DNA from 2 places in the Cupriavidus sp. D39 genome. Region 2 is predicted to be linked to the other one. Evidence: riboswitches for the same ligand, from Rfam matches in the RefSeq annotation. Region 2 holds a riboswitch; the other holds the start of a gene.

Region 1 (3,373 bases), on a different contig from region 2:
AGATCTACGGCGTAGAGCCAGCCACCGGCAACGATGGCCAGCAATCGTTCCGCTCCGGCGCGATCGTGCATATCGATACGCCGAAGACCATCGCCGACGGCGCGCAGGCGCAGCACCTAGGCCGTCACACGTTCGAGATCATTCGCCGTGATGTCGACGATATCCTTACCGCCAGCGACGAGGAGCTGGTCGATGGCATGCGTTTCTTTGCGTCACGCATGAAGCTGGTCGTGGAGCCAACCGGCTGCCTAGGCCTCGCCGCCGCACGCGGCATGAAGGCCGAACTGATGGGCAAGCGCGTGGGCATCATCGTTAGCGGCGGGAACGTGGACATTGACCGTTTCGCGGCGTTTCTTGCGGGCTGAGTTGCGTGATTCGCGCGTGTGCAACCGGTGTGCACGGCACTTGGGGTACTTGGAAAGCGGGGCGGGATTTCCCGCGATTGAAGTGACTATCTCGCAGCGCGAGATGGTTCAAGGTTCAGTGAGACAGGTCGAGAATATTCAAAGATAGGTGAGTCACAAGTTCAAAGCTGAATGAGCGGAATCGCTCCTCGCCGTGGTCGGAGAAGGGAAACCGGTTCAACGTTTAGTGACGCGCCACAGAAACCACGCTTCGATGCGCTCGACGCCTTCTATCGGCTCGGCATGCCTTACCCAGTCGGGGTACAAAGCCGGTGTTTGTCGGTTCATGATGTATGGCCCTGAATGGCCTGACGTGTCGCGGTGCGGCATGGGCGCTCAGGCGCGGCGGGTGCTCAGCCGCTACCCAAATTGTCGCACGGGACGGCCCGTGCGCGACGACGCGCTGCGGGCGCCGGACCAGCTTGAAACGCGACCGTTCGCCTGGTGCGTATTTGCGGCGGCAGCTTCGGGGAAGTTTCAATGGTCGTTCAGTCGAGAAAGGCTGCCGGATCGGACGGCTATAACCGGCCAGTTTGAGACATTCGCGGCTAAGGCCTGGATTGCTGACAATTGCCGGGTGCAGGCGCCGTGTTCACCCCAGCATTGCCGAATCGACGAACGTGGCACCTTCCTTGACCATCCAGCGCTCTCAAAGCTCGTCGAGCTTGATAGCATCGGCAAATGCGCGCAGCGCGCCCCGAACAGGATGCGCGTTTGTCGCAATCGTGCCGCGGGGCGAGCAGGGTTGAGGCGCAGTGTTCCTTTCGGAACCCAATGAAATGTTTTTCACCTTCGCCGACGTATTGACAAGGTGTCGCTATTTCTTGGATTCGTATGCCATCCGCACCGCCAGACCTGTCAGAACGCTTCCCATCAGCCAGCGCTGCACTAATAGCCACTGCGGGCGTCCTGACAGGAAGGTAGATATCGATCCGGCCGTCACGACGATAAGTGCATTCACAGCGAGGCTGATCGAAATCTGAACGCTGCCGAGCGCCAGCGATTGGGTAAGAACACTGCCGTGTCCTGCCGTAATAAATTGGGGAAGCAGAGACAGATACATGACGGCGATTTTTGGATTCGCCAGGTTAGTGATAAACCCCATGCTAAAGAGCTTCCTTGGGGTATCGACCGGTAGGTCGCGCACTGCAAACGCGGACCGTCCGCCCGGTTTGACCGCTTGCCAGGCAAGATATAGAAGGTACAAAGCGCCGCCAAAGCGAAGCGTGTCGTATGCGTAAGGTACCGCAAATACGAAAGCCGTAATTCCGAATGCCGCACAGAGCATATAAAACACAAAGCCCAGAGCAACGCCTCCCAACGAAATGAGGCCTGCGCGTCTACCTTGGCAAATTGAGCGGGAAATTAGATAAATCATGTTCGGCCCCGGCGTTAAAACCATTCCCAACGCCACAAGAGCGAACATGAGCAAATGTGCGAAATCAGGCATAACCCATCTCCAAGGATAGTAGGTAATGCCCAGGCGCGCGGCGGCTAGCAACCTCACGCTCCCCGATAGTGCTCTATCTGTATGCGCCAGTCACGTGAGTGCAGAGACTATAGCATAGGAGAAAATACTTCATGATCGGAGGAGCCGTGGTTGTGCGCTTGCAGACAACCAGCGAACATGGGACGATCACTGGTGTCCGTCGGACTGAAAAAGTGGACCAATCGGTTTTCCGGACTTCAGATTTTGTGCCGAAGAACTAGCCGAAATTGCGCGGTTCCTGCCAGAAGGGGCTGATACTAACGGTGCCCAAAACAGCGTCTTGACAACCAGAGGCGTCGACTTGCTAATCGCGGTGTACCGGTGGCTGCGGCGGTAATCGTGTGTTGTTGTCGATCTTTGGTGCGATGCCTTACCACGCTCTATTCCCGATCATCGGATCGCACGGCAAACGAACGTCCGCTAGCTGGAATGTTGAAAGGCCGTTGTGGGTCGGCTTCTGCCGGCTGGCGCCGGAGTAGCGGATCTCGGGGTCGATCGGGCGCTTGCCGGCCAGCGGACAGTTGGTAGTCGTTGCGCAAAGCGGACACTGGCGGTGTTCGTATGAATCTTGATTGATAAGGAGACCCGGTCTGGGTAATCTCTATGTCATTCAGCACCTTAGGTGCAATCAGCAATTCATTGCAGCGGACGCGCTAAAGCGTGCCGCTGAATTTCAACGGTAGGCGCCTGGAGGCCGCGTGCAAGTCGAAATCGTGACGAAAATCGAGGCGGCCTCACGACAACTGCGCGAGGCGATCCTGCTCTTCTTCGAGGAGCGCGATGCAATCGCGATACACACGATCGTGGCGTCCGCTCATCAGATCTTGAGCGACGTGGGAAAGCGCAAGGGTGTGCAAAGTGCGGTCAAGAACGCCGCGGCACGCCGGGACGATGAAGTTAAGTCGTTCCTTATGAGCGTAAACTACCCGTACAACTTCTTCAAACACGCGGATCGCGATCCAGATGCATCGATTAACGTCGGGCCGCTTCTTCAGCTGACGGCCGAATTCATCATGGATGGCGTGGTGATGCTTCAGCTTCTTGCGGGGAAGATCCCCATCGAAGCGAAAGCGTTTTGGGCCTGGTTCGTTTCCGTCCACCATGACCAATTCGACGACCTTCCGAAAGATGGCGAAATCTCGAAACTGCAAGTGCTCGAGGTCGGAAAGTGGCCCTTTCCAGAAATCGTCGCATTCGTTAAGTTCTCAAAAATCGCAAGCGATGCAGGCCCCTAGCCCCGCTGTGGATCGGACAGCCACAAGCGGGCTTCATACACTGCCGGCTGGCGCTCATCTCAAACGTTGAATGACCGCTTGCGGGAATTGCGAGTGTCTCTTGTGGGTCGGCTGCGGTCCTTCCCTTACCCGTTTCGGTGAATAGAGCGCGCTGAAATGAAGAGGCCGGTGTTTCCACCGGCCTGCTGAGTTTGTATGTATTGCGATGTATCGATACATACATTGCCAGTGTACCTAAGTCCCTT
Region 2 (3,373 bases):
GGGGCGGTAGTTGCCGGGACCTCATCCCAGAGCTCGGCTTCGGCGCCGACCGGGGTGCTGCTCTGCCAGTGCACACCGAAATACAGCACGATGCCCAGCAACAAATGCATGAAAACCGCGAGCAGGAAGGAACGCAGGGTTCCCCGCTCCGGGGCCGGCTGATAAGGATAGGCGGCGGTCTTCATCGCGTGGGGCGCTGCTTACTTGGGCTTGACCATCAGGCCGACGCGCTTCACGCCGTCGGCCTTGAGCACCGACATGACGTCGAGCACGGCCTCGTACCTGACCGAGCGGTCGGCGGCGATCACCACCGGCTGGTCGGGATTCTCGTTCTGGCGCTGATGCACGAAGTCGATCAGGCCCTGCTTGTCGAGCTTGCGCTCGAAGCTGTTGCCAGCGTTATCCTTGCCGCGCGCGGTCAGTGCGCCGTCCTCATGCACGGTCACGACGATGGGAGGCGCCTTTTGCTGCTGGGTGGCGTTGGCCACGCTGGGCAGGTCAACCACGGCGGGGTTCACGATCGGTGCTGCCACCATGAAAATGACGAGCAGCACCAGCATCACGTCGATGTAAGGCACGACGTTGATGTCGGCACTGGCCCGGCGGCGCGAGCCGCCACGGCGCTGTATCGCTGCCATTGCTGGTTCTCCTTGACCGAAGACGTTGGTGGCTTCGGCGCTTTAGCGGGTCTGCCGTTGCAGGATGTTCAGGAACTCTTCCATGAAGCTCTCGAAGCGGATGGCCAGGCGATCGACTTCGGTAGCGTAGCGGTTGTAGGCAATGACCGCCGGAATCGCCGCGAACAGGCCGATGGCGGTGGCGACCAGCGCCTCCGCAATGCCGGGCGCCACTGCGGCAAGCGTTGCCTGCTGCACATTGGACAAACCGCGGAAGGCGTTCATGATCCCCCATACCGTGCCGAACAAGCCGATGTACGGGCTGACCGAACCCACCGAGGCCAGGAACGGAAGATGCGATTCCATCACATCCATCTCGCGCTGGTAGGCCGCGCGCATGGCACGACGGGCGGCGTCGAGCAGCGCGCCGGCGTCGTTGTTGCGCTCGCGCGCTTTCAGGTATTCGCCCATGCCGGACTCGAAGATCCGTTCCAGCGCGCCCGTGTTGTGACGGTTGTTGGCTGCGCTCTGGTAGAGGGCCTGCAGATCACCGCCAGCCCAGAAGTCGCGCTCGAAACCCTCGGTCTGGGTGCGCGCGGCGCGCAGGGAGAAATGCTTGCGGAAGATATATGTCCACGAGAACAGGGACATCACCAGCAGCAGGGCCATGACGGCCTGTGCCAGCACACTGGCGTGCAGCACCAGCGAAATGATCGACAGGTCTTGCGTGACGGTCACGGGATTCATCGAGCGGTCTTGATGGTTGCAAGGACGGGAGCGGGAATGGGAGTCGGGCGAAATGTGCTGCGATCAACACACCCGACCCGGATGGCGCCAGTAGCCAGCAATTGCTCGCCACGCCAGGCTTCCTGGGCGAATTGGACCGACGCCGGGCCAACCCGTTCAATCTGTGTCCGGATCTCAAGCAGGTCGTCCAGACGGGCGGGGGCATTGTAGTCCACCGCCGTGCTTCTGACGATGAAGACGACGCCGGACTCATCGGCCAGCGCTTGCTGTTCGATGCCAAGCGAGCGCAGCCACTCGGTACGGGCGCGCTCGAAGAATTTGAGGTAATTGGCGTAGAACACCACGCCGCCCGCGTCGGTGTCTTCCCAATACACCCGCAAGGCCCACACATTGTTGCTCATGGCCGCGATTGTAGCGGAGAGCCGGCCCGACCCGGTGTAAACCCTTGTCCGACATTACAACACTTACATTGCCTGACAGACAAGGCATTGACTTTCGGCCCCGGGGCCCACCACACCGTCTTGCAGCGAGCCAGCGCCTCGCGTTAAACTGCCGCCAACCATTCCATCTTGCGCGACTGGCGAAGTCAGTGGGCACTACCACGAGGAAGCGCAAAGTTCTCTGGCGCGATGTTTCAAGCGCCTGCCGCTCGCCTGGGCAGCGAATGGGAAGCAGGGTGCGCCCTGCGCCGGATAGCTAACGCGTCCGACGCCGGTCGCCTGTGCCTTCCCCGCGCGCCCTACCCCGAAGCCATTCGGAATTCCCCTTTTTCAGACGAGTTTTCGCCATGTTCGAACGCAGCCGCTATACGATCGACCAGATCGACCCTGAGATTTTCGCCGCCATCCAGAAGGAAGACCAGCGCCAGGAAGAACACATCGAGCTGATCGCCTCGGAAAACTACACCTCGCCGGCCGTGATGGCCGCGCAAGGCTCGCAACTGACCAACAAGTATGCCGAGGGCTATCCCGGCAAGCGCTACTACGGTGGCTGCGAGTACGTCGACGTCGTCGAGCAGCTCGCCATCGACCGCGTCAAGCAACTGTTCGGCGCCGAAGCCGCCAACGTGCAGCCCAACTCCGGCTCGCAAGCCAACCAGGGCGTGTTCTTTGCCGCGCTGAAGCCGGGCGACACCATCATGGGCATGAGCCTGGCCGAAGGCGGCCACCTGACCCACGGCATGGCCCTCAACATGAGCGGCAAGTGGTTCAACGTCGTCAGCTACGGCCTGGACGCCAACGAAGACATCGACTACGACGCGCTGGAAAAGCTGGCCCAGGAAAAGAAGCCCAAGCTGATCATCGCCGGCGCCTCCGCCTTCGCCCTGCGCATCGACTTCGAACGCATCGCCAAGGTAGCCAAGTCCATCGGCGCCTTGTTCATGGTCGACATGGCCCACTACGCCGGCCTGATCGCCGCCGGCGAGTATCCCAACCCGGTACCCCACGCCGACTTCGTCACCACCACCACCCACAAGAGCCTGCGCGGCCCGCGCGGCGGCGTGATCCTGATGAAGGCCGAGCATGAGAAGGCCATCAACTCGGCCATCTTCCCCGGCATCCAGGGTGGCCCCCTGATGCACGTGATCGCCGGCAAGGCAGTCGCGTTCAAGGAAGCCCTGTCGCCCGAGTTCAAGGCCTACCAGCAACAAGTGGTCAAGAACGCCCGCGTGCTGGCCGAGACCCTGATCGAGCGCGGCCTGCGCATCGTCTCCGGCCGCACCGAAAGCCACGTGATGCTGGTCGACCTGCGCGCCATGCAGATCACCGGCAAGGAAGCCGAAAAGGTCCTGGGCGAGGCACACATCACCGTCAACAAGAACGCCATCCCCAACGACCCGGAAAAGCCGTTCGTCACCTCGGGCATCCGCCTGGGCTCGCCGGCCATGACCACCCGCGGCTTCAAGGAAGAAGAAGCCCGCCTGGTGGCCAACCTGGTCGCCGACGTGCTGGAAAACCCGCACGACCTGGCCAACATCGCCAGCGTGCGCGAGCAAGTGGCGGCCCTGA

Evidence for each region. Region 2 has a riboswitch for ZMP and ZTP ahead of glyA (serine hydroxymethyltransferase). Riboswitches for the same ligand answer to the same signal wherever they lie in the genome.
Region 1: another riboswitch for ZMP and ZTP. It lies ahead of OMK73_RS02240 (LysE family translocator); the one in region 2 lies ahead of glyA (serine hydroxymethyltransferase).

The regions. Positions count from the first base shown of each region.
Region 1 covers NZ_JAPNLE010000001.1:439,565-442,937, reverse strand. The annotation lists gene OMK73_RS02245 (threo-3-hydroxy-L-aspartate ammonia-lyase) at 1-365, shown strand, start outside; gene OMK73_RS02240 (LysE family translocator) at 1,222-1,854, opposite strand; ZMP/ZTP riboswitch at 1,875-1,958, opposite strand; gene OMK73_RS02235 (hypothetical protein) at 2,592-3,128, shown strand.
Region 2 covers NZ_JAPNLE010000009.1:2,254,454-2,257,826, forward strand. The annotation lists partial or broken gene tolA (cell envelope integrity protein TolA) at 1-185, opposite strand, end outside; gene tolR (protein TolR) at 201-638, opposite strand; gene tolQ (protein TolQ) at 681-1,364, opposite strand; gene ybgC (tol-pal system-associated acyl-CoA thioesterase) at 1,361-1,765, opposite strand; ZMP/ZTP riboswitch at 1,928-2,030, shown strand; gene glyA (serine hydroxymethyltransferase) at 2,152-3,373, shown strand, end outside.